4 regions of the Bacillus sp. LR_5 genome follow, and region 4 is predicted to be linked to each of the others. Evidence: riboswitches for the same ligand, from Rfam matches in the RefSeq annotation. Region 4 holds a riboswitch; each other region holds the start of a gene.
What was found. Region 4 has a riboswitch for thiamine pyrophosphate ahead of tenA (thiaminase II). Riboswitches for the same ligand answer to the same signal wherever they lie in the genome.
Positions count from the first base shown of each region.

Region 1: another riboswitch for thiamine pyrophosphate. It lies ahead of thiC (phosphomethylpyrimidine synthase ThiC); the one in region 4 lies ahead of tenA (thiaminase II).
Region 2: another riboswitch for thiamine pyrophosphate. It lies ahead of RAC86_RS12270 (acetylornithine deacetylase); the one in region 4 lies ahead of tenA (thiaminase II).
Region 3: another riboswitch for thiamine pyrophosphate. It lies ahead of ylmB (N-formyl-4-amino-5-aminomethyl-2-methylpyrimidine deformylase); the one in region 4 lies ahead of tenA (thiaminase II).

Region 1 covers NZ_JAVAXX010000287.1:2,946-7,205, forward strand. Annotated here, with positions in the region: gene RAC86_RS31995 (FAD-binding oxidoreductase) at 1-414, shown strand, start outside; gene thiC (phosphomethylpyrimidine synthase ThiC) at 453-2,225, opposite strand; TPP riboswitch at 2,358-2,465, opposite strand; gene RAC86_RS32005 (Type 1 glutamine amidotransferase-like domain-containing protein) at 2,535-3,227, opposite strand; gene RAC86_RS32010 (spore coat protein) at 3,269-3,541, shown strand; gene RAC86_RS32015 (hypothetical protein) at 3,616-3,819, opposite strand; gene spo0M (sporulation control protein Spo0M) at 3,961-4,260, shown strand, end outside.
Region 2 covers NZ_JAVAXX010000046.1:8,609-12,868, forward strand. Annotated here, with positions in the region: gene RAC86_RS12265 (ABC transporter ATP-binding protein) at 1-795, shown strand; TPP riboswitch at 808-909, shown strand; gene RAC86_RS12270 (acetylornithine deacetylase) at 997-2,277, shown strand; gene RAC86_RS12275 (YlmC/YmxH family sporulation protein) at 2,360-2,605, shown strand; gene pgeF (peptidoglycan editing factor PgeF) at 2,767-3,603, shown strand; gene RAC86_RS12285 (YggS family pyridoxal phosphate-dependent enzyme) at 3,610-4,260, shown strand, end outside.
Region 3 covers NZ_JAVAXX010000047.1:19,176-23,435, reverse strand. Annotated here, with positions in the region: gene RAC86_RS12490 (ABC transporter ATP-binding protein) at 1-753, shown strand, start outside; TPP riboswitch at 766-867, shown strand; gene ylmB (N-formyl-4-amino-5-aminomethyl-2-methylpyrimidine deformylase) at 955-2,235, shown strand; gene RAC86_RS12480 (YlmC/YmxH family sporulation protein) at 2,318-2,563, shown strand; gene pgeF (peptidoglycan editing factor PgeF) at 2,726-3,562, shown strand; gene RAC86_RS12470 (YggS family pyridoxal phosphate-dependent enzyme) at 3,569-4,260, shown strand, end outside; gene sepF (cell division protein SepF) at 4,258-4,260, shown strand, end outside.
Region 4 covers NZ_JAVAXX010000081.1:5,745-10,004, forward strand. Annotated here, with positions in the region: gene thiO (glycine oxidase ThiO) at 1-939, opposite strand, end outside; gene tenI (thiazole tautomerase TenI) at 923-1,540, opposite strand; gene tenA (thiaminase II) at 1,515-2,225, opposite strand; TPP riboswitch at 2,304-2,412, opposite strand; gene RAC86_RS17285 (monovalent cation:proton antiporter family protein) at 2,474-4,260, opposite strand, start outside.

The sequences.
Region 1 (4,260 bases), on a different contig from region 4:
CCATTATCAGAACGTGCGATTACAACAATAAAACACTTTTTAGAGCACGCTCCGAATCAAAACGCCAGTGTCTGGCAGCAAGCACTCGGCGGGGCAGCCGGACGGATCGCTCCTGACCAAACGGCATTTTATTATCGTGATGCAATCATTGCCCAGGAATACTTAACAAACTGGACATCCCCTGGAGAAAAAAGACAAAACGTCCGCTGGATTGAGGGGCTGAGAACGTCCCTTTCGAGAGAAACGATGGGAGACTACGTAAATTGGCCAGATATCGAAATCAGAAACTGGCCAAGAACATATTACGGCGAAAACGTTGAACGACTCCGCCGTGTCAAAACGAAATATGATCCAGAAAATGTTTTCCGCTTTGAACAGAGTATTCCGCCGCTTCGACGCTCTCTGTTTTTCTAAAAAAAATGAAGATGGAGCATTCTCCATCTTCATTTTTTTTATTGATATAAATTGCTTCCCGTATCGACAAACTCTTTTGCTTTTTCTTTTAATCCTTTATTTATAGCTTCTGCTTCACTGAGATCGTTTTTCTTCGCATAATCCCGAATATCCTGTGAAATTCTCATGCTGCAAAATTTCGGACCGCACATGGAACAAAAGTGAGCGGTTTTTGCTCCTTCAGCAGGCAGGGTTTCATCATGGTATTCAAGGGCTCTCTCCGGATCAAGAGATAAATTAAACTGATCCCGCCAGCGGAATTCAAAACGGGCTTTCGATAACGCATCATCCCGGATTTGCGCTCCGGGATGCCCTTTTGCAAGGTCCGCAGCGTGCGCAGCGATCTTATATGTAATGACTCCTTCACGAACATCATCACGGTTTGGCAGCCCTAAATGCTCCTTCGGCGTTACATAACAAAGCATTGCTGTCCCGTACCAACCGATCATCGCCGCTCCGATCGCTGAAGTAATATGGTCATATCCCGGGGCAATATCCGTTGTCAACGGCCCCAATGTGTAAAAAGGCGCTTCTTTACAAATGTCCATTTGTTTATCGACATTCTCTTTGATTTTATGCATCGGAACATGGCCAGGACCCTCAATCATCACCTGAACATCATGCTTCCAGGCAATTTGCGTCAGCTCTCCAAGCGTCTCTAATTCAGCAAACTGCGCTTCGTCATTGGCATCAGCAATTGATCCGGGACGCAAACCATCCCCAAGAGAGAAAGCAATATCATACATTTTCATAATCTCACAGATTTCTTCAAAATGTGTGTATAAAAAGCTTTCTTGATGATGAGCCAGACACCACTGCGCCATAATCGCTCCCCCGCGTGACACGATACCAGTTGTCCGTTTGGCAGTCAGCGGTACATACCTAAGCAAAACACCCGCGTGAATCGTAAAATAATCCACTCCCTGCTCTGCCTGCTCGATTAGCGTATCACGATAAATCTCCCACGTTAAATCCTCCGCTACGCCGTTTACTTTTTCAAGCGCCTGATAAATCGGAACAGTTCCCACAGGCACGGGGCAATTGCGGATAATCCATTCACGCGTCGTATGAATATCTTTTCCGGTAGAGAGATCCATCATCGTATCCGCTCCCCAGCGGATGGCCCACGTCATTTTTTCCACTTCTTCTTCAATGGATGACGTAACCGCTGAATTCCCGATATTCGCATTAATCTTCACATGAAAATTCCGGCCGATAATCATTGGCTCACTTTCAGGGTGATTAATGTTTGAAGGAATAATCGCCCGGCCGCTGGCTACCTCGTCTCTGACGAATTCAGGAGACACATGCTCACGAATGGCGATAAATTCCATCTCAGGTGTAATGATCCCCTTTTTTGCATAGTGCATTTGAGTGACATTTTGACCTGCCTTCGCCCTCAGCGGTTTCCGCTTTAATCCTGGGTAGCTTACGTTTGGATTTGCTTTTTTATAACCGTTATCTTCTGGTTTTATAGCCCGACCTTCATACTCTTCCACGTCACCGCGCTCTGTGATCCATTTTTGGCGGAGCGGCTTTAATCCTTCTTGAATATTAATGGTTACTTCAGGGTCCGTATACGGTCCGCTTGTATCATAGACACGCACAGGCGCATTTTCCTCTTCGCCGAACGATCCCGTCGTCGGACTCAATAGGATCTCCCTCATCGGTACTTGGATGTCCGAAGAAGAACCCTCCACGTATACCTTCTTGCTGCCTGAAAAACTTGACATAATGGAAATGTTGGCTTGCTGCACTGAATTGTTTTGCATTACTTTTCCTTCCCCTCTCTACGTTTGAAAGGACAAAATCAAGCCCATAACCAGCACAAAAAACCGGATTCATATAAATGAACCCGGTTACAGTCAGAAAGAAACATATTATTGCCCAGCAAGACAATAACAAAAACAATTCCTCTACTTCCCCACGCTGGTACGAACCAGATCAGGTCCAAAGGGTTAAGAAGCTTGCCTTCTCTCTCAGCCCGAAAGCGGGCACCCCCAGTAACTATTGATTTCGCACTCATCTTATCATAAAATCAATCTGAAAAAAAGAGGAATATAGATAATATTCAGCTAATTTCACCCTAAATATTTGACCGGCAACGGGATTTCAGCTATTTCATGTTCAGCCATCATCACCCGATATGCCTTTGCACCCGACCTTGAACTCATAGTCTGAAACAGCTGATCATTTATGAAATGGAGAGCAGCCCCATCATCCGCTGCATAGCCACTGCATAAGAACTTGTTAGATATCAGCTGGTGGTATGCCGGTCTCCGATCCTTTTCCCCGTCATAATGGGGACAAAAGCTCCCTTGCAAAAAACCTAAACTTTTCAAACTTGTCAGCGGTCCGGCTGAATCTGTCACCCCTTCTTCAAACCAGCAGATCGCACCGGCACTTATTCCAGCTAAAACCACACCGTTCTTCCATGCTTCCCTGAGAATATGGTCCAGCCCCCACTCTTTCCATAACACAAGTAAATTCCGCGTATTTCCCCCGCCAACATAAATCACGTCCATTTCCATAACAAAAGAAGCTAAATCTGATGATGGCGGCTTAAACAAAGATAAATGAGACGGCACGCAATCCAATGTTTGAAATGCATGATAAAACCGCTGAATATAGTTTTGGGAATCTCCGCTCGCCGTCGGCAAAAAACAAATACGAGGCTGCTCTCGTTTTGATTGATTGAGGATATATTGATCGAGGGACAAATTATCCGGCTCCATCGAAAAACCCCCGCCCCCCATCGCAATAATCTGCTTCATCATCACACCCCCCAACAAAATTTGTTGCTTATTATAGCATTTTGTATAGAAGCAAGAAACAAAGTCAAATACTTTCTTATCAGGAGCTGCTAAAAAAACAAAGGAGGTGGTTTCCCATTGAACAAAGTCTTTGTCCCAAAGATATTCTTGATTTGTTAACAACAATAAAAACCAGCATTAACAAATACACTGTCGCAATAACAGAAACCGAAAATCCCCACATCAGAAGAGCATTGCATGATCAATTAGATACAACTGTTTATCTCCATGATGAACTGTCAGATCTTCTGTTAGAAAAGGGGTGGCTCGGGTGAGCAATTACGCTTTTATCTTGCAGTAAAGACCACAAAAAGAGACGGGATCTCAAAGATGAGATGCCGTCTCTTTTTTATTGCTCCACTCTTCTTAAAGCCTCATTTACCGTTTCTTTTATAAACGCGTCTTCACCGCTTAATCGGTCTAAACTGAGATCGCCGTTTCTCAGCCTTTCGGAAATATTGTTTATATCCTCCTCTACTGTGATTTGCAGCTCACCAGCCAAAAACATTCTGTGTAATTCATCCGCAACCAAACTTTCTTTATTCACTTCCATCCACTCCTTTATTTTCAATATTATTCTTAGTCTGTCCCTAGGCCGAGACGAATAATAGGAAAAAAGTATGAATCAAACGAATCTTTTTTCCGCCTTCTTACGTATATCTGTTGAGAAAAAAGAAAAAGGGGAAGATCTAACATGTCATTTTTTAAGAAGCTTGCGGCAAGTGCCGGAATTGGAGCTGCAAAAGTAGATACAATTTTAGAAAAAGACGCATATTTTCCAGGAGAAGAAGTACAGGGAACGGTACATGTCAAAGGCGGAAAAATCGCTCAGGACATCCGTTATATCGATTTACAGCTTAGCACACGATATGTCATTGTAAAAGACGATGAAGAGCACCGGAAATACGCTACAATTCATTCTTTCCGGGTCACTGGTTCATTTACCATACAGCCTGGTGAAGAGCATCAATTTCCGTTCACATTCACTCTGCCT
Region 2 (4,260 bases), on a different contig from region 4:
ATGATTTTGCAGCTTGACAATGTCTCACTAAAACGGAATGGAAAATGGATACTGAGAGATATTCATTGGAAGGTGGAAGAAAAGGAAAATTGGGTGCTTTACGGACTGAATGGCGCTGGAAAGACAGCGCTGTTAAATATGCTTTGCTCTTATTATTTTCCAACATCGGGCGAGATGCAGGTGCTTGGCCATGAATTTGGTAAAACGGAGCTTGGGGAGAAACTTAGACGGAAAATTGGCCTCGTCTCAGCGGCTCTTCAGCAAAAATTTTATCCGGCAGATTCGGCATTTGAAATTGCTTTGAGCGGAGCTTACGCTTCGATTGGATTATATGAAACACCAAGTGCAGAAATCAGGGAAAAAGCGATTGGTTTGTTAGAGGACTTGGGAGCAATTGAATATGCCGACCGCCGCTATGAAACCCTTTCTCAAGGAGAAAAACAAAGAGCCTTGATTGCAAGAGCGCTAATGGCTGATCCGGAGCTGCTGATACTGGACGAACCGGTCACAGGACTGGATTTTATTGCCCGGGAAAAGCTGTTAGACACGATTACATACATTGCAAATAAAGAAAATGCGCCATCGATCCTTTACGTGACTCATCATGCGGAAGAAATTTTGCCGATCTTTGACAAAGCCCTTTTGTTAAAACAGGGAGAGGTCTTTAAATCGGGAGAAATAAAGGAAATGCTTACTGATCAAATACTTTCCGCTTTTTTTGATACGCCAATCCATGTATTATGGAATCAGGATCGGCCGTTTTTAACAAGAGCCGAGCCGATAACGAATGCCTGACAAACACATATCGATTCATCCTAGGGGTGCTTTGCGAAGCTGAGAGAGACTTTGTCTTAACCCTTTTGACCTGATCTGGATCATGCCAGCGGAGGGAAGCGGTGAAAAAACGGAGTACATAGGACTCTGTTTGTTTTTATTAAGCCGTTTCATAACATTTGAAACGGCTTTTTTGATTTTAAAGAATAGGAGCGGATCACATTGAATCAACAAATAGACTCTCTGTTAACAAAGGTGGAAGATCAAAAGGAGGAGCTTATTCAGCTAGCAAAAACGCTGATGTCCTATAAAACACCTGCTCCGCCTGCAAGAAATACCGACGGCATTCAGTCCTGGATTGCTGGGTTTTTAAATGAAATGGGATTCTCGATCGATAAATGGGACGTGTACCCAGGAGATCCCAATGTTGTAGGTCTACTAAAGGGAACAGATTCAGCAGATTATCATAGCTTGATCATCAATGGCCATGTAGATGTGGCAGAGGTAAAAGAGGATGAGGAGTGGGAGCATGATCCGTTTCATCCAATTGAAAAAAACGGTCTCTTAATCGGGCGAGGCGCTTCTGATATGAAAGGCGGAATGGCGTGTGTGCTGTTTGCGGTGAAATTGATTCGTGAAGCCGACATTGAACTTCCCGGTGATTTGATTCTGCAATCGGTTATCGGGGAGGAAGTCGGAGAAGCCGGCACGCTTGAATGCTGCAAGAGGGGCTATCATGCTGATTTTGCAGTTGTCGCGGATACGAGCGATATGCATATTCAAGGTCAAGGCGGTGTCATTACAGGCTGGATTGAAATCAAAAGCAGTCAAACGTTTCATGATGGGACGAGGCGGAATATGATTCATGCAGGCGGAGGAACATTCGGAGCAAGCGCAATTGAAAAAATGGCAAAAATCATTGCGGGGCTCGGGGAACTGGAGCGCCACTGGTCTATCATGAAACGTTATCCCGGTTTTAAACCAGGCACAAATACGATTAACCCGGCTGTCATAGAAGGCGGCAGACATGCGGCTTTTATAGCTGACGAGTGCCGGCTGTGGATCACAGTCCATTTTTACCCGAATGAAACCCATGAACAAGTGGCAGCGGAAATAGAAGATTACATTAACCGGCTGAGTGACAGTGATATTTGGCTTAGGGAAAACCGCCCTGTCTTCAAGTGGGGAGGCTCATCTATGATTGAAGACAGAGGAGAAATTTTTCCGGCACTGGAAGTTGACCCTGGCCACCCAGGCGTCTCAGCGCTTACAGCGTCTCATCAGAAAGTGAAACGGGAGCGTCCGGTTATTGACGTTTCTCAATCCGTTACAGACGGAGGATGGCTGTATAATGCCGGCATTCCAAGCGTGATTTACGGACCTGGAGATCTTCACAATGCACACTCCGTGAACGAGGAGGTATCGATTGAGCAGCTGGTAGATTATACGAAAATTATGCTCAATTTTATCATCGGCTGGTGCAGCTGTAAAAAAGAACAGTGACCATGAAAATTTTTTCTTGCTGACAAGGTTCAGCCCGCCCGTTCATATACTTGAAAAAAGGACGGAAAAAGGACGTGATGGAATGATCAGCATTTCAGAATTTCAGGTGAAGGATGTCGTCAATGTCTCAAACGGAAAAAAGCTGGGGAGCATTGGTGATATAGATATCAATGTGACCACTGGCAAAATTCAGGCGATCATACTAGGAGGAAATGGGAAAGTTCTCGGATTTTTTGGAAAAGAAGAGGAATTGGTCATTCCATGGCGAAATATAGTAAAAATCGGGGAAGATGTAATCTTGGTCCGATTAAATGAACCGCATGCATAACCTGCTCGTCTGCCGCGGATTGGCAAATGCCGGAAGTCTGGATTCTTCCGGCACATTTCATTTAGAAATATGCAAATCGGCGCTCAACGAATGCAGAAAGATGTGGTAAAATAAGTGGGAAATTCCGCTTTTTTAAATGTTTGTCGAAAGGTTGGATCATCATGAATACATATCACCCATTCAGTCTTACCACACCCTCGACACTCATGATACAAGACTGGACACAAACGAATCAAAACAACAGAGAAGTCATTGCCGGATTTACTACGAAAAACGGCGGTGTCAGCCAAAAGCCTTTTGAATCGTTAAATACAGGATTGCACGTTCATGACAAAGATGCAGATGTAGTTAAAAATCGTGAATATATTGCCGATATGTTTAATATTGATTTGCAGTCTTGGGTATTTGCTGATCAGACACATGATAATCGCGTTCAGAAAGTGACGCAGAGGGATAGGGGAAAAGGCGCCCGTGAGTATCACACAGCTCTAAAAGCAACGGACGGGCTCTATACAAATGAAAAGAATGTGTTTTTGGCATTATGCTTTGCTGATTGTGTGCCTCTTTTCTTTTATGATCCGGTTAAATCGCTTATCGGGGTCGCCCATGCCGGGTGGAAAGGCACTGTCAAACAGATTGGCAGAGAAATGGTGAAGCAATGGACCGAGCAGGAAGGTTCAAATCTCTCAGATATTTATGCTGTTATAGGACCGTCTATCAGCGGAGCATGCTATACAGTAGACGACCGTGTCATGGATGCTGTCCGGGCATTGCCAGTTTCAGCAGAACGTGCCGTAAATCAGACGGCACAGGCACAATATCAGCTTGACCTGAAAGAGCTGAACCGCCTTATATTGATCGACAGCGGTTTGGCAAATGAACAGATTTCTGTCAGTGGTTTATGCACGGAAAGTGAGCCGTCTCTTTTCTATTCTCACCGCCGCGATCAGGGGAAAACTGGACGGATGATGTCCTTTATCGGAATGAAGGAGGCATAAAAGATCTTGCGTGTTGTTGATAATTTACGACATATAAACGAACGAATAAACGAAGCATGTAACAGATCGGGCCGCAGCTCCGATGAAGTTACGGTTATTGCAGTCACAAAATATGTATCGCCTGAAAGAGCACAGGAGGCAGTGGACGCGGGCATCACCTGCCTCGGAGAGAATCGGGATGCGGAACTGCTCCGCAAACAGGAAATGATAAAAGGGGATCCGGAATGGCATTTTATCGGCAGTCTGCAATCAAGAAAAGCAAAAGCTGTCGTCAATTCGGTTTCCTATATCCATTCCTTAGACCGGCTCTCATTAGCGAAAGAAATTGAAAAACGGGCTGAAGGTACTGTGCAATGCTTTGTGCAGGTCAATACCTCTCTTGAGCCTTCTAAACACGGCATGAAAAAAGAAGAAGTCATTCCATTCATACAGGAGCTTTCCGGTTTCGAACACATCGTTGTGGCCGGACTGATGACTATGGCTCCGCTGACTGATGATCAAGATGAGATCAGAAGCTGTTTCAGAGCGCTGAGAGAACTCCGTGATCAGGTTCAGGAGCTGAAACAGCCGAACGCTCCGTGTACTGAACTGTCGATGGGCATGTCAAATGATTTTGAAATTGCAATTGAAGAAGGGGCTACTTATATTAGAATCGGC
Region 3 (4,260 bases), on a different contig from region 4:
AAATGGATACTGAGAGATATTCATTGGAAGGTGGAAGAAAAGGAAAATTGGGTGCTTTACGGCCTAAATGGCGCCGGGAAGACAGCGCTGTTAAATATGCTTTGCTCATATTATTTTCCAACATCAGGCGAGATGCAGGTGCTTGGCCATGAATTTGGCAAAACAGAGCTTGGGGAAAAGCTCAGACGTAAAATTGGCCTCGTCTCAGCAGCTCTTCAGCAAAAATTGTATCCGGCAGATTCAGCCTTTGAAATTGCTTTGAGCGGAGCTTACGCTTCGATTGGGTTATATGAAACGCCAAGTAAGGAAACCAGGGAAAAAGCGATAGGTTTGTTAGAGGACTTGGGAGCAATTGAATATGCCGATCGCCGCTATGAAACCCTTTCTCAAGGGGAAAAACAAAGAGCGTTGATTGCTAGAGCACTAATGGCCGATCCGGAGTTGCTGATACTGGATGAACCAGTCACAGGACTGGATTTTATTGCCCGGGAAAAGCTGTTAGATACGATTACATACATTGCAAACAAAGAAAATGCACCATCTATCCTTTATGTGACTCATCATGCTGAAGAAATTTTGCCTGTCTTTGATAAAGCCCTATTATTAAAACAGGGAGAGGTCTTTGAATCCGGAGAAATAAAGGAAATGCTTACTGATCAAATACTTTCCGCTTTTTTTGATACGCCAATCCATGTATTATGGAATCAGGATCGGCCGTTTTTAACAAGAGCTGAGCCGATAACGAATGCCTGACAAACATATATAGATTCATCCTAGGGGTGCTTTGCGAAGCTGAGAGAGACTTTGTCTCAACCCTTTTGACCTGATCTGGATCATGCCAGCGGAGGGAAGCGGTGAAAAGCGGAGTACATCGGACTCCGTTTGTTTTTATTAAGCCGTTTCATCACATTTGAAACGGCTTTTTTGATTTTAAAGAATAGGAGCGGATTTACATTGGATCAACAAATAGACTCTTTGCAAAAAAAAGTGGAAGAACATAAGGAGGAGCTTATTCAGCTTGCGAAAACGCTGATTTCTTATCAAACACCCGCTCCGCCTGCAAGAAATACAGAGGGCATTCAGTCTTGGATTGCGGGATATTTAAATGAATTGGGATTCTCGATCGACAAATGGGATGTGTACCCTGGCGATCCCAATGTTGTAGGGAAGCTAAAAGGAACAGATTCAGCAGATTATTATAGCCTGATTATCAATGGCCATGTAGATGTGGCAGAGGTAAAAGAGGATGAAGAATGGGAGCATGATCCATTTCATCCAATTGAAAAAAACGGTCTCTTAATCGGGCGGGGCGCTTCCGATATGAAGGGCGGAATGGCGTGTGTGCTGTTTGCTGTCAAATTGATTCGTGAAGCAGGCATTGAACTTCCCGGTGATCTGATTCTGCAATCGGTTATTGGGGAGGAAGTTGGAGAAGCCGGCACACTTGAATGCTGCAAGAGGGGCTACCACGCTGATTTTGCAATTGTCGCGGATACGAGCGATATGCATATTCAAGGCCAAGGCGGTGTCATTACAGGCTGGATCGAAATCAAAAGCAGTCAAACATTTCATGATGGAACGAGACGGAATATGATTCACGCAGGCGGAGGAACATTCGGAGCAAGCGCAATTGAAAAAATGGCAAAAATCATTGGGGGGCTCGGTGAACTTGAGCGCCACTGGTCTATTATGAAAAGTTATCCCGGTTTTAAACCAGGCACAAATACGATTAACCCGGCAGTTATAGAAGGCGGCAGACATGCGGCTTTTATAGCGGACGAATGCCGGTTGTGGATCACAGTCCATTTTTATCCGAATGAAACCCATGACCAAGTGGCAGCGGAAATAGAAGATTACGTCAATCGGCTGAGTGACAGTGATATTTGGCTTAGGGAAAACCGCCCTGTATTCAAGTGGGGAGGCTCATCTATGATAGAAGACAGAGGAGAAATTTTTCCGGCATTGGAAGTTGACCCTGGCCACCCAGGCGTCTTAGCGCTAACTGCCTCTCATGAGAAAGTGAAACGGGAGTGTCCAATTATTGACGTTTCTCAATCAGTTACAGATGGCGGATGGCTGTATGATGCCGGTATTCCATGCGTAATATACGGTCCTGGAGATCTGCACAATGCACACTCTGTGAACGAGAAGGTATCGATTGAGCAGCTAGTAGAGTATACAAAAATTATACTCGATTTTATCATCAGCTGGTGCAGCCGGAAAAAAGAACAATGACATGAAAATTTCTTCTTGCTGACAAGGTTCAGCCTGCCCGTTCATATACTTGAACAAAAGGACGGAAAAAGGACGTGATGGAATGATCAGCATTTCAGAATTTCAGGTAAAGGATGTCGTCAATGTCTCAAACGGAAAAAAGCTGGGGAGTATTGGTGATATTGATATCAATGTGACCACTGGAAAAATTCAGGCGATCATACTCGGAGGAAATGGGAAAGTTCTCGGATTTTTTGGAAAAGAAGAGGAATTGGTCATTCCATGGCGAAATATAGTAAAAATCGGGGAAGATGTAATCTTGGTCCGATTAAGTGAACCACATGCATAAACCTGCTTGTCTGCCGCAGATTGGCAAATGCCGGAAGTCTCGATTCTTCCGGCACATTTCATTTAGAAATATGCAAATCGGCGCTCAACGAATGCAGTAAGATGTGGTAAAATAAGTGGGAAATTCCGCTTTTTTAAATGTTTGTCGAAAGGTTGGATCATCATGAATACATATCACCCATTCAGTCTTACCACACCCTCGACACTCATGATACAAGACTGGGTTCAAACGAATCAAAACAACAAAAAAGTCATTGCCGGATTTACGACAAAAAACGGCGGTGTCAGCCAAAAGCCTTTTGAATCGTTAAATACAGGATTGCACGTTCATGACAAAGATGCAGATGTAGTTAAAAATCGTGAATATATTGCCGATATGTTTAATACTGATTTGCAGTCTTGGGTATTCGCTGATCAGACACATGATAATCGCGTTCAGAAAGTGACGCAGAGGGATAGGGGAAAAGGCGCCCGTGAGTATCACACGGCTCTAAAAGCAACGGACGGGCTATATACAAATGAAAAAAATGTATTTTTAGCATTATGCTTTGCTGATTGTGTGCCTCTTTTCTTTTATGATCCGGTTAAGTCGCTTGTCGGAGTCGCCCATGCCGGGTGGAAAGGCACCGTCAAACAGATTGGCAGAGAAATGGTGAAGCAATGGATTGAGAAGGAAGGTTCAAATCCCTCAGATATTTACGCTGTTATTGGCCCGTCTATCAGCGGTGCATGCTATACGGTAGACGACCGCGTCATGGATGCTGTCCGCGCATTGCCGGTTTCAGCAGACCTTGCCGTTAATCAGACGGCAAAGGCACAATATCAGCTTGATCTGAAAGAGCTGAACCGTCTTATACTGATGGACAGCGGTTTGGCAAGTGAACAAATTTCTGTCAGCGGTTTATGCACGGAAAGCGAGCCGTCTCTTTTCTATTCTCACCGCCGCGATCAGGGGAAAACTGGACGGATGATGTCCTTTATCGGAATGAAGGAGGCATAAAAGATCTTGCGTGTTGTTGATAATTTACGACATATAAACGAACGAATAAACGAAGCATGTAACAGATCGGGCCGCAGCTCCGATGAAGTTACGGTTATTGCAGTCACTAAATATGTATCGCCTGAAAGAGCACAGGAGGCAGTAGATGCTGGCATCACCTGCCTCGGAGAGAATCGGGATGCGGAACTGCTCCGCAAACAGGAATTGATGAAAGGGAATCCGGAATGGCATTTTATCGGCAGTCTGCAATCAAGAAAAGCAAAATCTGTCGTCAATGCGGTTTCCTATATCCATTCCCTAGACCGGCTCTCATTAGCGAAAGAAATTGAAAAACGGGCTGAAGGTACTGTACGATGCTTTGTGCAGGTCAATACCTCTCTTGAGCCTTCTAAACACGGCATGAAAAAAGAAGAAGTCATTCCATTCATACAGGAGCTTTCCGGTTTCGAACATATCCTTGTTGCCGGGCTGATGACAATGGCTCCGCTGACTGATGATCAAGATCAGATCAGAAGCTGTTTCAGGTCGCTGAGAGAACTCCGTGACCAGGTTCAGAAGCTGAACCAGCCGAACGCTCCGTGTACTGAACTGTCGATGGGCATGTCAAATGATTTTGAAATTGCAATTGAAGAAGGAGCTACTTATATTAGAATCGGCTCATCGTTAGTCGGAAATGAAACAGGGGGTGTACAGCAATG
Region 4 (4,260 bases):
GCCGATGTACGGTTTTCCATCCTTTGTTCCCGGACGGAGTCCCGCCCAAAAACGATCCACCTTCATATTCTGTATAGCCGGCAGCATCGTTTTTGCTTTTTTCATAACCGATTCCAATCCGCCAAGATCCGGTGTTTCACTCCAGTCCCCCGGCTTCATTGTCGCGCCGACAACCAGTTTGCCGCTTTTTCTCGGTACGATATAGCAGTGATCATGGTAAAGCGTTTTTGTCAGCGGGATATCATCATTCCAAACGGACAGGCACTCCCCTTTTACAGGGAGAAAAGCATTGTTCAGTCCAAGCTGTTTAAAAAACATTCCGCTCCACACCCCGCTGGCAACGACAACATGATTAGCCCATACGTCTCCGCTAGGGGTCTTGATGGACAGGGCTTCACCGTCACGTTCGACATGCAGGACGGGCGTATGCTCAAAAATCTCCGCCCCAAGCATTTTTGCTGCTTTCACATATGCCTTGCAAACAAAATAAGGCTCCACATGCACATCATCCTGAATAAAAGATGCACCAAAGATGTCACCAGACGCATACGGCTCTTTTTCTAACACCTCTTCTTTTGAATACCAGCTGACAGAGTCCAAATCGTCCATCTGTCTCAGCTGCAGCACATCTTCTTCAGAAAATGCAAGCTTAAACATACCGCCGTTATGCTGCCTGATATCCACACCGGATAATGCATAAAGCTCTTCTCCAAGACCTTTGTACAGACGCTGACTGTGCATAGCGAAATCAAAAAACGCGTCACGTTCCTCGCATTCGGCATGGGCGCCCAGCATTCCGGCAGCGGCTCTTGTCGTTCTGCCGCCCATTGTTCCGCTTTCAAACAATGCGGTGCTTTTGTTTTCCTTTGCCAAATGATAAGCAATCGCGGAACCGATAATTCCGCCTCCAATCACCACTGCTTCATAATGCCTTTTCATAGCGCATCTCCTTTAGCTTACGGGAATATCGTCTGGCTGCTTCCAAGGGCTCAGCGGAAGAGAAAATTCCTGACATAACAGCAATGCCGTCTGCCCCTGCTTGTTTTACGTCTCTTAACCTGTCCGGCGTCATCCCCCCGATGGCTATAACCGGGATGGAAATCCGCTGTTTGATATCTGACAGCAAAGATACTCCTCTGCCTTCAAGACCCTTTTTGCAATCCGTTTCAAACACATGGCCGAACAGCACGTAGTCCGCGTCTTCCTTTTCTGCTTGAACCGCTTCCTCCAGTGAATGCACCGACCTCCCGATATGAAGGTGTGGAAATCTGGCTCTGACCTGCTTCGGTGAAAAGCTGCCGCTTGGCAGCTGCACGCGGTGAATAGTAGAGAAAAGTGCAATATCCACGCGCCCGTTCATCACCAATTTTCGTTTATCTATACCGCCTTCAAAAATAAGATCGAGCAGTTTCAAAATATCCGCCGCCGATTTTGAGCGTTCCCGAATGTGAATAAAATCAACTTCATTCTGAATCGTAATGATGATTCTCGCTAGCTCTTCTACCGGCTTGCTGTCATCCGTTATGGCGTGAAGCTCCACATTCCTCCACCTCTTTTATGGCGCTGTCAGACCAGCCTTCTTTTCGATAGGCCATTCCCCAAAATTGATATTCATAGTAGCTGGAGATGACAAAATTCTCTTTCATCTTGGCACGTACTTCCTCCGTGCTGTTTTCCGCCAGCTCATCAAAGCGGTTGATTTGCTCCTCGACCTGTTGTCTAAACCAATCACCGCCGTATGTCCCAATCCACTTTTGATAAATCGGATGCCCAGGATCGCAATGCAGCAATTTTTCACCAACCTCATAATAAAGCCAGTAGCATGGCAGCAGGGCCGCTAAGATTTCTGCGAAATTCCCGCTCAAAACCGAACGGTACATATGGGATGTATAAGAGTACGCAGTAGGAGACGGCTTAAACGCCTTATGCTCTTCCTCGCTGATTTCCAACAGCTCGGCAAACTCCCGATGAAGCGCCATTTCCGCCTCATATGTACCTTGGGCATGGCTTGCCATCCGCCCCGTTGTATAAAGGTCCTTCGCATAAGCGGCGCCAAATGACTGCACCTTTGCAAAATGCGTTAAATAATAGGAATCCTGAAGTACGTAGTATTTAAAACGGTCAATCGGAAGTGTTCCGTCACCGATTCCTTGAACGAACGGATGGACAAAGCTCCCCTCCCACCATTCTGCGGCTGCACTGCGGCATTCTTCTGAAAACTTCACAAATCATTCCCCCTCTGAAAATAAAAAAACCACTTTCCCGCAAGGAAAAGTGGTTTGGAATTGGCATAGTAAAATAACACAAATACCGCTCCACTTCCCTACGCAGGTCTGAACCTGTTCAAGTTATGAGGGTCTAAAAGTCACACTTTTATCTCAGCCCTTATGAAGGGCACCCCTAGTGGTTAAACGAATACATATTGAATTGTTCTGCACCTCTATATTAACACGAATCCTTATTTGGTCAAGATTTATCCTTCCAATGTTTTCTTAAGATCCGTTACGTACCCCCGAGATCCGGTGACAATTAAACGGTCTCCAAGTTTCAGCCTCGTATCCCCATGAGGAACGATGCTGTCCACACCTCTGAAGATCCTGACAAAGATGACGTCACCTGTTAAAGGGAATTCCCGTAAAATGACACCATCATATTTACTGTTCTCCATATTAATTTGATACAGCGAAGACTCTTGGTTCGTGAGCAGCTTCATGACGCCAGGCGCTTCAATCAGTGCGCGAAGCAGCGTTTTTGTCGACAGCAGAATAGAAAAGATGCTGATTCCCTGCTCCTTCAGAGCTGCTTCATGCTCCGGTGATCCTACGCTTGCAATGACTCTTTCTGTGCCTTTATTTTTTGCAAGTAATGCAATGTCTGCATTCATATCTTCATTTCCTGTCGCCACAACGAGGATATCCGTTTCAAAAATGCCGAGTGATTCAAGCGTCTCGTGTTCATAGTCAGAAATTGTTTCAACAGCAAACACTGATTCTGACAGCTTTTCCTCCGCATTCTCTTGGTAGACGTGTACAACACGCACGTCATACTCTTCCTCTGGCAATTCGAGTGTGACAGGCAAAGTCATTTGATTGGCGCCAATGAACGTAATCGTCTTTTTCTCCTCCGGCTGCTCTTCCCGTTTGTATAATTTTTTAAAACAGATCGGCGTAAAAATACTTGCAATGACGGCTACTAAAATTAACGCTCCTGACATATTTGCACTGATCACGTGAAGCTGCTGCCCGATTGTTGCAGCGGCAATCACGAGCGAAAGCGTTGATGTCAGCAGGAAACCAGACGCGAAAATGGTTCGGTTATCATACCACTTCTTTAAGTACATGACAGGAATGATTTTGCTGACTAACAGCGCCAGCAGCAGGAGCGGAATCATGATTAAAATTGTTTTATCCTGGAAAAGAGTCCAAATATCAAGCTTCACACCGACCATCACGAAGAAAATCGGTATTAAGAACCCATAACCGAATGAGTCCAGCTGCTGAACAAGTTCTTTGTTTGGCGAAAGCAGGGAAACAAGAACCCCCGCTAAGAAAGCGCCGAGAATATTTTCCGCCCCAAGTGATTCAGACAGGGCAACGAGTACAATGATTAACGTAAAAATGGCACGCGTCCCGATCTGGATCGTCCCTTTTGACATGGATTGAACAAAAGAGCGATGTTTGAAGACCCGGCCGAAAAAGTAAAGCACCACTCCGGCCGCAAACAGAATCATCAGGAGCCACATGTTTCCGCTGTCCTCTCCGTATAAAGAAGAAAAAACAGCAAGAAGAATCATCGTGGCCAAATCAGCAATAACAGCAACAAGCAAAATAATCTGCCCGATATTCGAATTCATGATCCGTTCTTCTTTTAATGTTGGAACGACAACGCCTAATGAAATCGTTGAAATAATCAGGGTCATCAAAAATGCATTTTGGATAAATCCGGCCAAGACGAACCCATAGGACAAGAGCAATGATAAAATAAAAATACCGACGAAAATAACAGATGCCGCAGCAAACGTATTCGGCGCTTCCTTGCCATTCGGCAGGAACTGCTTTTTCTTTCCTTTCTCAAACGACGAAAAATCAATTTCAAGCCCGCTTAAAAACATTAAAAAGATAAATCCGAGCATAGAGAGTGTCTGGAGCCAGGTGTCACCCTCCACAACTAAATTAAGGCCGCTTTTCCCAATTATCAGCCCCATAATGATTTCAGCAACAACAACCGGGATGCTGAGTTTAAACCGATGCAAAAGGATGG